3 regions of the uncultured Paenibacillus sp. genome follow, and region 1 is predicted to be linked to each of the others. Evidence: predicted binding sites of a transcription regulator. Region 1 holds the regulator's gene; each other region holds the start of a gene.

Region 1 (5,744 bases):
GATCTGATCGCGCTGGCTTACCGCAGCGGCGAGGTGCTTGGGCAGGACGCAAGGGAAGAGGACGGCTTGATGAGGCTTACAGTCCGGTTGAACAAACAGGAATACGAATTAAACGGGTATAAGCTGCAGCCATACGTACAGCGATAATATCGTGCGGGCTGCGTTTGGCCGCATAGGTCTTTGGCTGGCAGGGCGGTTAGCTGATTCGATTGGCAGGTTAAGGGTGGGAGTCGGCGGGTACTACAACAGGGGAGAGAAGGGTTTGAGGCAACTGGCGGATAACATACATTGGCAGGCATGCTTGAGGGTGGCCGAGTCGGCGGAGGAACGGCTTCAAGGCCGATTCCGGGAGCTCGACCGCATGGCGGAGCGCAACCATTGGAAGGTGATTCAAGCGTTTCAGCGCCATCGCGTCAGCGATTTTCATTTTTTCGGCTCGACCGGTTACGGCTATAACGACCGGGGCCGCGAGACGCTCGATCTGGTGTATGCGGACGTTTTCGGAGCGGAAGCGGCACTGGTGCGTCCGCATTTCGTATCGGGCACGCATACGATCGGCTGCGCGCTGTTCGGCGTATTGCGCCCGGGCGACGAGCTGCTGTACATAACGGGCAGGCCTTACGATACGCTGCACAAGGTGATCGGCAAACCGGGAGACGGCGGAGGGTCGCTGCGGGATTGGGGCGTCGGTTACGGCGAGGTGGCGTTGCCGGAAGACGGGAGCGTTGACTGGGCGGGTGTGGAAGCCGCCGTGAACGGGCGCACCCGGGTGATCGGCATCCAGCGGTCCAGAGGGTACGATTGGCGGGCGTCGTATACCGTGCGCGAGATCGGGGAGATGGTGCGCCGGGTCAAGGCGATCAAGCCCGATGCGATCGTGTTTGTCGATAACTGCTACGGCGAATTTACGGAGGAGACGGAGCCGACCGAAGCGGGCGCCGACCTGATGGCGGGCTCCTTGATCAAAAATCCCGGCGGCGGCCTGGCGGCCACCGGCGGCTATATTTGCGGCCGGGCGGATTTGGTCGAGCAGGCGGCTTTCCGGTTGACCGCGCCGGGAATCGGAGGTGAGGTGGGAGCGACGCTCGGCACGCTTCGCGGCGTGTATCAAGGGCTTTTCCTTGCGCCTCATCTCGTGGGACAAGCCTTGAAGGGCAGCGTTCTGGCGGCGGCTGTGTTCGAGGCTCTCGGCTTCGAGTCGCAGCCGAAATGGGACGAGCAGAGGACGGATTTGATCCAGGCGGTCCGCTTCGGGTCCGCCGAGCATCTGATCGCGTTCGTCCAAGGCATTCAGCAGGCGGCGGCGGTCGATGCGCATGTCGTGCCGGAGCCGTGGGACATGCCCGGCTACGAGCATCCGGTCATTATGGCCGCCGGCACTTTCATTCAAGGGGGAAGCCTTGAGCTTTCGGCCGACGCGCCTATCCGCGCGCCTTATATCGCCTATATGCAGGGCGGGCTCACTTATTCGCATGTCAAATATGGCTTATTGACCGCCTTGAGCCGCATGGCTGAGAAGGGAATAATTGTGATCAAACCTAACATACCTTGACATGTTTAGGTCGGGAAGCTACAATAAACCCATATCACAACAATTGGAAGGTTGATGCGGCATGGGGGATGAAATACGCAGGAATATGGCGCTGTTCCCGATCGGAATCGTCATGAAACTGACGGATTTGACCGCTAGGCAAATCCGGTATTACGAGCAGCACGAGCTCATCGTGCCCGCGCGGACGGCCGGTAACCAGCGGCTGTTTTCCTTTAACGATGTCGAGCGTCTGCTCGAGATCAAATCGTTGATTGAGAAAGGCGTCAACATCGCCGGGATCAAGCAGGTCATGCACCCGGTGTCGAAGGAATCGGAGGAAGCGACGGTTATTACCGAGCAAACCGAAAGCAAGCGCCGAGAGCTGTCCGACATGCAATTGCACCGCCTCCTTAAGCAGCAGCTGCTGGACAAGAGACCGGGCAAAGCCTCCATGATTCAAGGCCAGTTGTCCCGTTTCTATAGCAATAAGCCATAACGTAAGAATAACGCACGTAGAAGGAGAGGATCCCGTGAGTTTGACGAAAGAAGACATTTTGCGCATTGCCAAGGAAGAGAACGTCCGGTTCATCCGTCTGCAATTCACCGATTTGCTCGGAACGATCAAGAACGTGGAAATTCCGCTCAGCCAGCTTGAAAAGGCATTGGACAACAAAATGATGTTCGACGGATCTTCCATCGAAGGGTACGTTCGGATCGAAGAATCCGATATGTACTTATATCCCGATTTGGATACATGGGTCGTGTTCCCATGGGTGACCGAGGATCGCGTGGCCCGCTTGATTTGCGACGTGTACATGCCGGACGGCACGCCGTTCGCCGGCGATCCGCGCGGCATTCTGAAGCGCTGCCTGAAGGAAGCCGAAGAGCTGGGCTTCACCGCCATGAACGTCGGCCCGGAGCCGGAGTTTTTCCTGTTCAAAACCGATGAGAAGGGCAATCCGACGATGGAACTGAACGACCAGGGCGGTTATTTCGACCTTGCTCCGACGGACCTCGGCGAGAACTGCCGCCGCGAAATCGTGCTCACGCTCGAGGAAATGGGCTTTGAGATCGAGGCCTCCCACCACGAGGTGGCTCCCGGCCAGCACGAGATCGATTTCAAGTATGCGGACGCCGTCAAGGCCGCCGACCAAATTCAAACGTTCAAGCTCGTCGTAAAAACGGTCGCACGCCAGCACGGCCTGCATGCGACGTTCATGCCGAAGCCGCTGTTCGGCGTCAACGGCTCGGGTATGCACGCGCATCAATCGCTGTTCCGTGGCAAAGAGAACGCGTTCTACGACGAGAGCGACAAGCTGGGCCTCAGTCAAACGGCGCGCCAGTATATGGCGGGCGTCCTGCGCCATGCCCGCGGTTTCGCGGCCATCACGAACCCGACGGTCAACTCCTACAAGCGTCTCGTACCGGGCTATGAAGCGCCGGTCTATGTCGCCTGGTCCGCGAGCAACCGCAGCCCGATGATCCGTATCCCGGCCTCCCGAGGACTCAGCACGCGGATCGAAGTGCGCAATCCAGACCCGGCGGCCAACCCTTATCTGGCGCTCGCCGTTATGCTGAAAGCCGGATTGGACGGCATCAAGAACAAGCTTCCGCTGCCTGCGCCGACGGATCGCAACATATACGTTATGACCGAAGAAGAGCGTCTGGACGAGGGTATTCCAATTTTGCCGTCCAGTCTGAAGGAGTCGCTGGAGGAGCTGCTGCGCGATGAAGTTATTTGCGAAGCGCTCGGCGACCACGCGCTGGCGCATTTCTACGAGCTGAAGGAAATCGAGTGGGATATGTACCGGACTCAAGTGCATCAATGGGAACGGGATCAGTACTTGACGCTTTATTAATCGGTCCGTTACGGATGTATATGCGAAAGCCGTCCTTATTCTGCCTGCTTGGCGGAAGAGGACGGCTTTTTTGATCACTTTTGAAGGTGATGCGGCTGCTCTGCTTCTGAGATCGAAATCAGTGGATGTCCCGGAACAAGCCGATGACTTTGCCCAGAATCGTTACATGCTTCAGCCGAATCGGCTCCATCGTCGGATTTTCGGGCTGCAGGCGAATATGATCCTTTTCCTTGTAAAACGTCTTGACGGTCGCTTCGTCATCCTCCGTCATGGCGACGACGATTTCGCCGTTCATAGCCGTCTGCTGCTGGCGTACGATAACGTAGTCGCCGTCATGGATGCCGGCCTCGATCATGCTTTCACCGATGACATTCAGCATGAACACCTGATTGTCGCCGACGAAATGGGCCGGCAGCGGGAAATACTCTTCAATGTTCTCGGTTGCGGTAATCGGGACGCCGGCCGTTACTTTGCCGACGACGGGCACCTTGGATACGGCGAGCGGGAAATGAATGTCGCTCTCTCCGTCCTGATCCAATATTTCGATTGCGCGGGGCTTCGTCGGATCGCGGCGGATTAGCCCTTTCTTCTCCAACCGGTCCAAATGGCCGTGGACGGTGGAGCTGGAAGCGAGACCGACCGCTTCTCCGATTTCCCGGACGGAGGGAGGGTAACCTTTCTCGCGGACTTCATTCTTAATGAACTCCAGTATCGCTTGCTGGCGGTTGGAAATTTTGGACACCATCATCACTCCATCGATCATTGTTGTGACAAATTATAGCACAGAACCCGAGTTCGTACAAACATAGGTTCTCAAAAACATCCGTTCGCACCGTGTTTTGGAGCTTGCCGTTAAAAAAGGGAACAAGTGTTCCAAAAAAACGTTGACTGCAAACAAATGTTCGTGATATATTGAATTCAAGTGAAAGAGAACAAATGTTTGGGGTGCTGTGACAATGGCAAACGGTATCGGATCTCTATCATACATATCGATGCATACCAGTCATAATAAAGGAACGGCTGCGAACGGACGCGCCGGCCGCAAGAATGATGTCCGCCCGAGCGATCGGATCTTAACCGCGCGCCTGACGGCTGCGGCATTGTTTTTCCTCATTATTTTCACCGGCTTTGCCATCGTGCAGTCGGGAGCCTCGGGCACGAGGGCGGAAACCGCTGCGAACGGAGAAAGAACGATCGTCGTGTCCTCGGGAGATACGTTATGGGATATCGCGCAAAGCGTGAAGCCGGAAGGCGGGGACGTTCGCAAGACGGTATATATGATTAAGAAACGAAACAATCTCTCGGGCAGTGTATTGCAGCCAGGACAGTCACTCATCGTACCCGCGAAGTAGGTAACGATCCTGAATCCCGCGAGCTCGAACGTCAAATCGCAGTCAGGCCGCATAAGTCACGAACAATGAAATTGACCGCAGGCAGCGGAGTGTAACCCCGGCGCCGCGGTCTTTTTCGTTATCTTTGGATTTGGATCAGGCGTGGGAGCGGCGTCCTTGACAAGGACTTATCGATAATGTCAAAGTAAGGAGAGGGCAGCAGCGCCGGTCGGCCGGTGGGAACATCGAAGGAGGAATCAGGATATGGGTAAATTGCTGGACAGGATCAACGAGCTATCCCGGAAGCATAACTCGGTCGGGCTCAGCGACGAGGAATTGGCCGAGAGGGACGAGCTGCGAAAGCAATACCTGGCCCAGTTCCGGAAAAATTTCAAGGATCAGCTGGACAATATCAAATGGGCCGACGAAGAAGAGGATGCGACGAAGCACTGATTGGCTTTTACGTCCGGAGCGGCCTTCCCGGCCGTTCCGTTCTATTTTTTATATCCGTAGACGGAGGGGAATGCATGGAATACCGGTTGTTGGGAAGAAGCGGGCTGGCCGTTTCCGAGCTATGCCTGGGGACGATGACGTTCGGCAATACGACGAGCGAAGAGGATTCGATTGCGATGATTCACCGGTTTTTGGAGGCGGGAGGCAATTTCCTCGATACGGCGGATGTCTATGTCGACGGCCGATCGGAAGAGATTGTCGGCAAGGCTATTAAAGACCGGCGATCGGAGGTCGTATTGGCGACGAAGGTACGCTTCGCGACAGCGAAGCATCCGAACGGCGTCGGCGTCTCTCGCAAGCATATGTTGGATGGGGTGGAAGCGAGCTTAAGACGTCTGCAAACCGATTATATCGACCTGTACCAAATGCATGTCTGGGACCAAGCGACGCCGATCGAAGAAACGCTGCGCACGCTTGACGATTTGGTGTCGTCCGGCAAGGTCCGTTACATAGGGTGCTCGAACTATTTGGCTTGGCAGCTGATGAAATCGCTCGCTTACAGCGATTTCA
Region 2 (5,744 bases), on a different contig from region 1:
CCAGCCAGCCGATGAAGGAAAGCGCCATAAGCGGCACGGCGAGCCGGCTGAGATTGAGTCCGATGAGCTCCGTCGTCAGAACCGTGCCCACGTTCGATCCGAGCACGATACCGAGCGTTCTCGGAAACGTCAGGAGGCCGGAATTGACGAGGCCGATCGTAATAACCGTGACGGCGGTGCTGCTTTGCAGCGCCGCCGTCGTCACCGTACCGACGGCGAAGCCGCGTATCGGCGTGGCGGTCGCCCGTTCGAGGGTCGCGCGCAAGTAAGGGCCGGCCCACCGGTGCAGCGCAAGCTCCATCAGCTTCATGCCCGCCATAAAAACGGCAAAGCCGAACAGCATCGGCAGCAAAAGGTTCGCGAGCATCGTTCGTCTCCTTCCGTGGAATAGGGCGGCCGGGTTATCGGCGGTCATGACGGATAATCCCATGATATGCGGCCTCGGGGACGGGCATGACAAGCATGCCTGCGTCATACAATGAAGACGCGGGTGGTAAAGCCGCCGCCCGACTGCGCATGAACAACCCGAAAGGATGATGAATCCGTGAACGCTACCGTTTATTTACATAAAAACCGCAAAAAGCGGTTGGAGCAGGGCCATCCTTGGATTTACGGCAATGAGATCGAACGGATGGAAGGCGAGGCGCAGCCCGGCGACCTGGTAGCCGTCCTCGACCATCGGGGCAAGCTGCTGGCCACCGGCTACTGGAACCCGCAGTCGCAGATAACGGTCCGCGCAGTCGCCTTCGGCCCGCTTGAAGCGATGGACCGCGCTTTTTTCGTGCAAAGGCTCGAAGCCTGCAAGCGACACCGCGAGCGGTTCGTCGAAAACCCGCGGGATTGCCGGCTCGTATACGGCGAAGCCGATTTTCTGCCGGGACTGGTCGTCGACCGGTTCGGGGGTGTGGTCGTCGTGCAGCTGCTGACTCTGGGGATGGACGTTCGGCGGGACATCATCGTGGAAGCCCTTGTCGAGGTGTTCGCACCGCAGAGCATTTATGAACGATCCGACGTGGGCGTCCGCTCGCTGGAAGGGCTGGAGCAGCGGACCGGGACGCTTTACGGGGAAACGCCGGGCATCGTCACGATCGTTGAGAACGGCATTGCGATCGAGGTGGATGTCGCAGGCGGCCAGAAAACGGGCTATTTCTACGACCAGCGGGAGAATCGGGCGGCGATCGCCCCTTTGATGAAGGGCTGGGGAGCGCGCGGCGGCATTCGCCTCGATTGGCGGGACGCGAACGGCTTGCCTGAGGGCGTCGAACCGGTCGAAACAAGGGAAGGGCGGGCGCTTGTCCCCGTCAACGCGAACGGCAATGTCGTGACCTTCCCTTATTGGGACGGCGCGACGGTGCTGGAATGCTTTGCCCACACGGGCAGCTTTACGCTGCATGCCTGCAAGTACGGGGCGAAAAAGGTGACCTGCCTCGACGTGTCGGAGCATGCGGTCGAGACGGCGAAGCGCAATGCGGAGCGCAACGGCTTCGCCGACCGGGTGGAGTTCGTCGTTGCGGATGCGTTCGATTATTTGCGGGTGCAGGCGAAGGGGCTGGATGAGCGCGCGGAGCGGGCGCAGGCGGGAGAGGGCGGCAAGAAGATCGATACGTCGAAAAAGCTGTCCGGGCATGGCCGCACCTGGGATGTGGTCATTCTCGACCCGCCGGCGTTCGCCAAGACGAAGGGCGCGGTGCCGGGCGCATGCCGCGGCTACAAGGATATTAACTTGCAGGGCATGAAGCTGGTGAACGACGGCGGCTATCTCGTGACGGCAAGCTGTTCATATCATATGCGGCCCGACCTTTTTCTCGAGACGATCGGAGAGGCGGCGGCCGACGCGGGCAAAATGTTGCGGCTCGTCGAATGGCGCGCGGCGGGCAAGGATCACCCGCACATTCTCGGCGTGCCGGAGGGGCATTATTTGAAATTCGCGGTATTTGAGGTGCGTAACCGCGTGTAACGGGACGAAGCAACGAAACGAAATAACGAAAAGCGCTTTGGACCCTTAGGCCGAGCGCTTTTTACCGTATCGGAATTCGACGGAAGTTTTTCTCACCGTATCGCCGCCGGGCCGCCGCGCTTGTCCGCAGGCAGGTGTATGTTCCGGGGATCGGACGTAATGACGCCGTCCACGCCGGTCCGGAGCAGCGCGGATATTTCATGCTTCCCCTCGGCATCCCACGCGATCACCTTCAGGCCGTAACGATGAGCCCGCTCAACGAAAAAGCTTGTGAGTCCCGCCGCTTTCGGGTGGAGCGCGTCGGCGAATGTACGGTATTCCAGCAGGCGGTCCGCCGTTACCCGTCTCGGATTCTTGATCAGTACGGCGACGGGAATCTGCGGCATGAGTTTTTTTATTTTTTTTAATGACCGCTTGTCCGTGGATTGAATGAGAACGCCGCGTTGCCCCGGACGGTCCAGTCCCCGCGCTTTGACCGCCCGCGCTACAGCGGCCTCAATGCCTGGGTACAGCCGGGGCGATTTCAGATCGATCAGCAATCCGGTTGTGCCGCCGAATGCGGCGAGAACTTCATCCAGGGACGGAATTCTCTCGCCGCGGTAGGCGGTATCGAACCACGAGCCGGCGTCGAGCGCCCGCAGCCGGCGAAACGTCAGCCTGCGGACCTTGCCCCTGCCGTTCGTCGTCCGGTTCACTTTCGTATCGTGGATGACGACGAGCGTTCCGTCCTTGCTCATCTGAACATCGCATTCGATCATGTCGGCGCCGAGCTCGACCGCCTTGCGGAACGCGGCCATCGTATTCTCGGGCGCCCGCTTCGATGCGCCGCGGTGCGCAACGGTAATGAGGCCCGCCGAAGGCGCCGCAGCCGAGGCCGCAGCGGAAACCGTCGCGTATACGGGAGACGGTGCGCCCGTGCGGTGCGGGCCGGTTGAGGAAAGCACCGCCGCCAATGAGAGCGACAAGGCAAGGACGGCGGCGGTGAATGCGGCAACCCATATGAGGATGCGCCGGTTGTTGGATTGCATGTTGAGCCATGCCTCCTTTAAGGGAGAAGCGGCCTTTTTGGTTAGGATTTTCATGGCGGGACCGCGTTATGCGGAAGGCGCCGGCAATTTTTTCAAAAGGACGGGTAACGAACAGATGTTTGTTTTTTGGGTAGGAAGGTTAGCGGGTGTGTGATAGAATAATAGCATATACGGACTGGCGGGAGGGATGACGGATGGCGCTGCGTTTTATATTGGGACGCTCGGGCGCGGGCAAAACCCGGTTCTGTCTGGATGAGATCCGCGCCGAGCTGCGGGAGCGTCCGGACGGCGCGCCGCTCATCATGCTGGTGCCCGAGCAGGCGACGTTTCAGACCGAGTACGCGTTGGCGCGCACGCCCGGGTTCGCCGGCTCCATTCGGGCGCAAGCCTTGAGTTTCAGGCGGCTGGCGTTCCGGATCATGCAGGAGACGGGCGGCACCGCGCTAGTGCCGATCGGAGAGAACGGCAAGAGCATGATGCTGTACAAAATCGTGGAACGGCTCGGCGCGCGGCTGCAGCTGTTCCAAGGCGGCGCGGCGCGGCACGGCTTCATCGAACGGTTGAACGAGCTGTTGACCGAATTCAAGCGCTACGGCGTTACGCCTTCCGGTTTGGAGGCTTATTCGGACATGTACGCCGCTTCGTCGGGATCGACGCTGCTGGACCTCAAGCTGCATGATGTGCGGCTTATTTATAACGAGCTTGAATCGGCGCTGGCCGGGCTTTACATAGACGCGGAGGATTGTCTCGATTGGCTGGCGCGGGGGTTCGCCGACGTGCCTGCGCTGCGTGAAGCGACGGTCTGGGTGGACGGCTTCCACGGCTTTACGCCGAAGGAGTATGAGGCGCTGGCTGCGATTATGCGCGGCGCCCGCGGCGTCTCGGTCACGCTTACGCTCGACAGGCCTTACGGACCGGGGGAGCGGCCTCATGAGCTCGACTTGTTCCGCTCGACTGCGGAAACCTGCATACAATTAAGAGAGCTGGCGGATCGGTGCGGGGTTGACGTGCTGCCCGCCGCGGAGCTGTACCGGGAGCCGACGCACCGTTTTGAGGGCAGCCCGATGCTGGCGCATCTGGAGCGGCACTACCGCAATCGGACGCCGATGCCGGTGCCGGATAAAACGGCGTACGAGCCGGCCGACCCGCGCTGCGGGGTTTCGCTGCAGGCGGCCGTTCACCGGCGCGCGGAGGTGGAGGCGGTTGCGCGCGACATGCTGCGGCGGATGCAGCAGGGCGGCCTGCGGTGGCGGGATATCGCCGTCATGGCGCGCAACGCCGCCGATTACAACGATTATATCGAAGCCGTGTTCGCCGATTATGGCATCCCGTATTTTCTCGACCAGAAGCGGAGCGTGACGCATCACCCGCTTGTCGAGCTGATCCGTTCGGCGCTTGAGACGGTGACGCAGGGCTGGCGCTATGAGGCCGTATTCCGCTGCGTCAAGACGGAGATGCTGCTGCCGAATGACAGCGATATGACGCGCGAGGAGCTTGACCGGCTGGAGAATTACGTGCTGGCCGCGGGCATCGACGGCTGGCGTTGGCTCGACGAAAAAAGCTGGCAGCCTCTCATGCAGGGCGCGCTCGAGGACGATCCGGCCGACGCTCGCGCGGTTGATCCCACCGGGTTTGAACGGCTGCTTGCGTGCCGCGATACTGTGGTGAGGCCGCTGCTTAGGTTCGAACAGGCGCTTAAGAAAGCGGCCGACGTGCGGGAGATGTGCGAAGCGTTATATAAGCTGCTCGACGGCATCGACGCCGCCGACCGGCTGGAGCGCTGGAGCCGCGAGTCGCTGGAAAGCCGCGATGTGCGCTGCGCCCGGGAGCATCGCCAATTGTGGGACGGCGTTATGTCGCTTCTGGATCAGCTTGTCGAGATGGCTGGCGAGGAGACGATGCCGGCCGAGCTGTTTGCCGGCATCGTGGAGACGGGACTTGACAGCCTGAAGCTGGCCTCCGTGCCGCCGGCGATCGATCAGGTGCTCGTCGGCAGCATGGACCGGACGCGCTCGGGCACCGTTCATGTCTGTTATGTGCTGGGCGCGAACGACGGTGTGCTGCCGATGCGCGTGCAGGAGGACGGCATTCTGACCGAGGAGGAGCGCGAACGGCTGGCGGACGGCGGCATCCGGACGGCGCCCGGCGTGCGGAGAAGGCTTTTGGATGAACGATTCCTGATCTACAACGCCTTGACGACACCTTGCAAGCATTTGTGGATCAGCTACGCGCTCTCGGACGAAGAGGGCAAAAGCCTGCATCCGTCCGAGGTGATACGCCATATCAAGCTGCTGTTTCCGGGCATTCCGGAAGGGATGGAGACGGGTGAGCCCGCCGTGCGGATGGCGGAGGACGAGCAGCTCAAGTTCATCCGCCATCCGGAGCGGACGCTGTCGTTTCTCGTAGCCCAGCTGAGCGCCTGGAAGCAAGGAGCGCCGATGGCGGGGCTCTGGCGGGATGTGTACAACTGGTATGCGTCGCGTCCGGAATGGCGCCGCCGGCTGGCGGTCGCCGCGGCGGCTTTGACGTACCGCAATGAAGAAACGTACCTGTCGAGAGAAACGGCGCGGCAGCTGTACGGCGATCATTTGCAGGCAAGCGTATCCCGTATGGAGCGCTTCGTGTCATGTCCGTTCCAGCATTTTGCGATCCATGGGCTGCGGCTGAAGGAGCGGCAGCTGTTCCGCCTGGAGGCGCCCGATATCGGACAGCTGTTTCACGCCGCTTTGACGCGGCTGGTGGCGGGGCAAGGCGACGGG
Region 3 (5,744 bases), on a different contig from region 1:
GTAATTCCGGGCAAGCCCGGGGTTCTGGTAACGCTGCTCCGTGGAATAGATCGGACTGTATAAGGTCGGCTTGCGGTAATGCTGCAAAGGATCGACGATGAACGCCGTCAGCATGACGACGGCCGAGAACAACAGCGAGCTCGCCAGGAACACGAGCAGCGTCCGCTTATAGCGCCGGCTGCGCCGCACGGGGCGGGCGTCCGCCCGCAAGGGACGTTTCGGATCGGAAACAAACACGGGTTTTCGCCGCCCTTCTAGAAGTTAAAGTAAAGAAACTCGGTAATCCGGTTGAAAAACAGCAGCGACAGAACGAACATGGCAGCCATCGTGACGGCTGCGCGCCAGCCCGGGCGGAAATCGTGTTCCCGCTCGGAGGAGTTTCGCACGAACAAGACAACCGGCAGGGCAATGGCAATCAGCACGATCGGGAAAAGCAGCGTCTTCGCTTCACCGAGCGCAACCCCGTTGATGCCCGCCATCCCTTTCAGGATGCGGATCGCCTCGGACCAGCTCTCGGCGCGGAAAAATACCCACGCGACGTTGATGAACATAAAGGTGACGAACCAGGCGAGCCATGCCGGCATCGGCCGCTTCTGCTTGGTCCACAGACGATGTACGATCTGGGCCGCGCCGTGCAGGAATCCCCAGATGATAAAGGTCCAGCCCGCGCCGTGCCAGAAGCCGCCGATGATGAAGGTCAGCATCGAATTGCGGAGCATGACGAACTCGCCCCTGCGGTTGCCGCCCAGCGGAATGTAAATATAATCGCGCAGGAAGCGGCTGAGCGTCATATGCCAGCGCCGCCAGAAATCCTGGATGCTGACTGCCTTGTAAGGCGAATTAAAGTTCTGCGGCAGGCGGATATTAAACAGCAGGGCGATGCCGATCGCCATGTCGGTGTACCCGCTGAAGTCGAAGTACAGCTGGAACGTATAGGACAATGAAGCGACCCACGATTCGATGAAATACTTGGCTGTCGCGAAGCCGTCGTTGGCGTATTCCGCGAACGTGTCGGCGATGACCATCTTCTTGAACAAGCCGATGCAGAAAACGTAGGCGCCGACCGCGGCGTTCGTCCAGTTCCACCGAGTATTGCGCAATCGGTCGAATTGCGGCATCATCTCGCTGTGGTGCAGGATCGGTCCGGCGATCAGGTGGGGGAAAAAGGTGACGAACAGAACATAGTTTACGATACTCTGTTCTTTCACTTTTTTCTTATAGGCGTCTACCAGAAACGCGATCTGCGTAAACGTGAAGAAGCTGATCCCGAGCGGCAGGACAAGCTTCAGCAGCGGCACGGCGCTGCCTGTCAGCGCATTGACGTTCTCCAGGAAAAAGTCGGCGTATTTATAATAGCCGAGCAGCAGCACGTTGCCGGCGATGCCGGCGATCAGGATCCCCTTGCGGTGCCGTTCCAGCTTGGCGCCCGGTTCCGCAGACGACATGAGAAGGCGCCCGACCGTATAGTTGAAGCCGATCGAGGCGAGAATCAGCGGCACATATTTGTAGTCCCACCAGCCGTAGAACACGAGTGAAGCCAGAGCGAGCCACACCTTGGCGGCAAAAACAAGACGTAATCGGGTCAGCAGAAAGTAGCCCGTTACCGTGATCGGCAGAAAGGCGAATATGAATACGTAAGAGTTGAACAGCATGCGTTTACGGTCACGTCCCCTATCAATTTGCTGTATTCAAGTATAGCGCATTCGCGCGCATCCGACAATTTCTCCTCGGATCCGCGCAGGCCGGCGGTCATGCCGGCGGAGGTCCGTCTATTAGACGATCCAGGCTGCGATAAGGTTCCGGCCGCCGCGCAACAGAAGAAGCCTTTCCGGTGAAGGAGTCCGGAAAGGCTTCGGCGCTGAATTTGATTATTTAATGACAAGAACCGCCGTGTCCGTATGCTTGATGACGTAGTGGCTGACGCTTCCAAGGAACAACTCTTTCAAGCCGCTGTTGCCGCGGCTGCCGATCACGATCAGATCCGCGCCCCGTTTCGCGGCCGTCTCAATGATTTGCTGTCCGGCATCGCCCTGCAGCACCGTCACGGTCGCCCGGGCGCCGGGCTTCGACTCGACGATCGAGCGGATTTCATCGGCGACGTTCTCCGCCTCTTCGGCGACTGCGGCGGTGGTGTTCGCCGGCGGAGGGATCATCGCTTCCCCCACGACGGCGACCGGAAGCTGATAAACATGGAGCACCTCAAGCGCGGCATTGCGTTCGGCGGCCAGCTCCAGCGCGGCGTTCAGCGCCCGCAGCGATTGCTCGGAGCCGTCGTACGCCGCGATTATATTTTTGTATGCCATAAGGATTACCTCCCGCTCGCTCTGTTACGCATCTATTACCCTTCGGTCGGGAGTCATGAAACGACACGCGCGGGGAAGCCCTTTGACCAAAAATTTCAAGTGAAAAAAGCCCGGCGAAACGCTTGACTTTTGTTTTGAAAATGCGTATTCTAATAAAGGTCTTGCTGATGTAGCTCAGCTGGTAGAGCAACGCATTCGTAATGCGTAGGTCGGGGGTTCGAATCCCTTCATCAGCACCATACATATCGCCAGCAACGGCGCGGGTTTCCGAGTTTTCGGACCCGCGCTTTTTTGCTTGCCGCAATTTCCCGTGTCAATGGAAATACATGCTTTTTACACGTATTTTCCCGTCGCTTAAAATAATTGAACACATGTTGTATGGGAACGTATGTTTGCATATAATAGGAATCAATGCTCCGTTGCGGGGCGGCCGAGGCGGATTCAACGGAAGGGGATGACAGCATGGGGAATTTGACGGAGAAACCGACCACCATGTTCGAAGCAATGCTGCTTCTGCAGCATAGATGGAGCCTTCGCCATGCCGAATGATCGGATCATCCTGCTGGCGGATTGCCAAAGCTTTTATGCCTCCGTGGAGAAGGCCGAGCGGCCGGAGCTGATCGATAAGCCGCTCGCCGTGTGCGGCGATCCGGCGCGGCGGTCCGGCATCGTGCTCGCCGCCTGTCCCGTCGCAAAAGCCTGCGGCGTCACAACCGCGGAACGGATCGGCGAGGCCTTGAGCAAATGTCCGGAGCTGGTCGTCGTCAAGCCGCGCATGCAGACTTACCTAGATGTATCTTTGCAGATTACACGGATTTATGAGGAGTTTACGGATCTCGTCGAGCCGTACAGCATCGATGAGCAATTCATCGACGTGACCGGCACGGTTCATTTGTTCGGCGGGGCGTTGGAGATTGCGCGGCAGATCCAGGATAAGGTGATGGCACAGACGGGCGTGTACACCCGGCTCGGCATCAGCTCCACGAAGGTGCTCGCAAAGCAGGCCTGCGACAACTTCGCGAAGAAAAACGAGTCAGGGATATATGTATTGCCGCAGGACCGGCTGGAGGACACGCTCTGGCCGCTGCCGGTCAATAAGATGTTCATGATCGGATCGCGCATGATGCGCCATATGAACCGAATGGGGATCCACACGATCGGCGACCTGGCGCGGACGCCGCTGCCCGATTTGAAGCGGATGCTGCGCGCCCGGTTCGGCAAGAATGCCGACATCCATGCGGAGCAGTGCTGGCGGATCGCGAGCGGCATCGATGATTCGCCGGTGTCTCCGAACACGCATATCGGGGAGAAGTCGATCGGCCATATGATGACGCTGCCCCGCGATTACGAGACGCGGGAGGAGATCAGGGTGATCCTCCTGGAGCTTTGCGAGCTGGTGGCCAGGCGGTGCCGCGCCCGCGGCAAAATGGGACGGACGCTGTCCGTCAACTGCGCGGGCGCCGACTTTGACCGGCCGACAGGCTTCTCGCGGCAAATGACGCTGGCCTGCCCGACGCACATCACGAGCGACCTTTACAAACATGCATGCGAACTGTTCGACAAGCACTGGAACGGCCGGCCGGTCCGCCGGATCGGCGTTTCCATGACCGGCTTTCAGAGCGATGAGGAGTACCAGCTGATGTTTGACGATTACCGCGAGCGGTTGGGAACCTTGGAGAAGACGACGGACCGTCTCAAAGACAAATACGGCGACGGCATCATTATGCGCGCGTCGTCCGCGTCGCCGGCCGGCCAGGCGCGGGACAGGGCGGAGAAGATCGGCGGACACTACAAATAAGGCGGGTGAAGCCATATGGCGAAAAAAGAGAACAAGTTGACCCCCGGGTCGAACTTGCTGTGGGAAGGCAGCCGGATGATGCTTCCGGAGCACAAAGAACGGCATGTCCGGCACAGGAAGGATTTAAATCGGCGGGAACGGGTCGAGCTGGACGAAAGCGAATGGGAACGCATCGGGCGAATGATGGCGGAGTCCGTTCAACGCGGGGTTGTGCTGCATATCAAGCTGTTTGACGAATACGAGGAGCGCGAGCTGACCGGCGCCGTCGATAAGGTCGACCGCAGCCGCGGACGTTTTCTGGTCGAAGGCCGTTGGTACGACGAAGCCGATATTCAAGGCGTGCGGGAGGATTGACGCAACAGAACGGGAAGCCCCGGAGGTGTTACCGCGGCTTCCTTGTCGTGTCGGCGATATGCAGCTTCTAATCCTCCGGCGTACGGTCGAGCGCCAGGCGGGTGACTTCGGTGCTGTCGCCGGCGCGCTTTTCCCGTGCGTTCGCCTCGGCGTCGAGCGCATCGTCCATTCCGGGGGCGATTGTCGGCTCTTGCGCCTCTTGTTTATCTTTGCTCCGCATCGGTGGCATACCTCCCAATCGGCTTAAATCCCGCAGGAGCCCGGGTAACCGTCGTTCTCTTTTTGCTGCTGCAGATTGGACCGCATTTCGTTGTCGTCCGGCATTTCCGCTACGACCTTGGCGGTGTTGCCCGGTTTGACCGCTTGGGGTGATTCCGGCGCGGCCTCGTCGTCCCGCCGTATGATTTCGTCCATCGTCCGGCCTCCTTGCTGAATTGGAATTGTGGTTGCACTTCAACAATATGTCGCAGCGCCGGGATTTTTATTCCACAGGGCAAGGCAGGGTGCTGTCCGCCGGACATGTCGTCCGTTTGTACGAAGACGAACTTCCTTGTTTTGCATAACGGATACCGGGGCGGCGCATGCTAAAGCCGTCGGAAATCCAATGCAGTGAAGGAGGGGACAACATGGCACACGAACGCAACCGGGCATCGAAGGCCGATGTGCAGTCGACGGAGCTGAACAAGATGCCGGCCGGCGAGAAACAAAATGCGGAAATCTCCGCTCAAGCGGCGGCTGAAGTGTTCCGAAACAGCAATAATAACGAGCAGCAGCAAAACGAATCGATGGAATAACGGCGGCCTTGATGCAAAAGCCGCGCCAAAAGCCCCTGTTCCCGCGGAGGACTGCCAAGTGCACCCGGCGGAGTGAAACAGGGGCTTTTGTACGCGCGTATAGATGGGTGGCGCGAAACGTGCCGCGTTACCCGCGGTAATGTTCGCAAAGCGCGCGGAACATGCCGGCGTAATACGACGGCTTCCGCGGCACGAAGTCCGACGCCGCCACGGCGCGGCGCCTCATCGAATATATCGAACCGTTCCTCCGCCACGATCGTCACGCCCCGCCGCAACATTTTCACGATGCAATACACCTCCCGACAAGCTCGTCAAACACGTTGCGCGCTTGCCCGATTTCTCACCGCATTATACCCCAAACGCGCTGCTGGCGCATCCCGAACGGACCGGATTCAAGCAGCATTTGAACGAAAAAAAGGATTTTTTGTAAAATTGTCGAATGTATGTATGCGACAAGCAAGCGAGTTGGGAAGATGGGGGTAACATGATTGATCC

What was found. Region 1 encodes LexA, which represses DNA repair genes until DNA is damaged. Its sites were predicted from a motif close to CGAACATATGTTCG; they were not measured.
Region 2: a site for LexA is predicted at 3,094-3,107, ahead of addB (helicase-exonuclease AddAB subunit AddB). Genes of this name have one in related genera too.
Region 3: a site for LexA is predicted at 2,685-2,698, ahead of RWM61_RS01690 (DNA polymerase IV). Genes of this name have one in related genera too.

What each region holds. Positions count from the first base shown of each region.
Region 1 is NZ_CAUPYC010000016.1:27,021-32,764, reverse strand. Features, by position in the region: gene hflX (GTPase HflX) at 1-147, shown strand, start outside; gene RWM61_RS07890 (methionine gamma-lyase family protein) at 284-1,552, shown strand; gene RWM61_RS07885 (MerR family transcriptional regulator) at 1,614-2,027, shown strand; gene glnA (type I glutamate--ammonia ligase) at 2,062-3,390, shown strand; gene lexA (transcriptional repressor LexA) at 3,509-4,132, opposite strand; gene RWM61_RS07870 (LysM peptidoglycan-binding domain-containing protein) at 4,347-4,742, shown strand; gene RWM61_RS07865 (DUF896 domain-containing protein) at 4,986-5,174, shown strand; gene RWM61_RS07860 (aldo/keto reductase) at 5,249-5,744, shown strand, end outside.
Region 2 is NZ_CAUPYC010000035.1:25,701-31,444, forward strand. Features, by position in the region: gene RWM61_RS12435 (Na/Pi symporter) at 1-367, opposite strand, end outside; gene RWM61_RS12440 (class I SAM-dependent rRNA methyltransferase) at 545-1,957, shown strand; gene RWM61_RS12445 (glycerophosphodiester phosphodiesterase family protein) at 2,050-2,985, opposite strand; gene addB (helicase-exonuclease AddAB subunit AddB) at 3,180-5,744, shown strand, end outside.
Region 3 is NZ_CAUPYC010000003.1:28,197-33,940, reverse strand. Features, by position in the region: gene RWM61_RS01710 (copper amine oxidase N-terminal domain-containing protein) at 1-237, opposite strand, end outside; gene RWM61_RS01705 (MBOAT family protein) at 255-1,652, opposite strand; gene RWM61_RS01700 (universal stress protein) at 1,869-2,303, opposite strand; tRNA gene RWM61_RS01695 (tRNA-Thr) at 2,467-2,542, shown strand; gene RWM61_RS01690 (DNA polymerase IV) at 2,842-4,101, shown strand; gene RWM61_RS01685 (YolD-like family protein) at 4,117-4,455, shown strand; gene RWM61_RS01680 (hypothetical protein) at 4,523-4,675, opposite strand; gene RWM61_RS01675 (hypothetical protein) at 4,699-4,869, opposite strand; gene RWM61_RS01670 (hypothetical protein) at 5,082-5,249, shown strand; gene RWM61_RS01665 (ATP-binding protein) at 5,734-5,744, shown strand, end outside.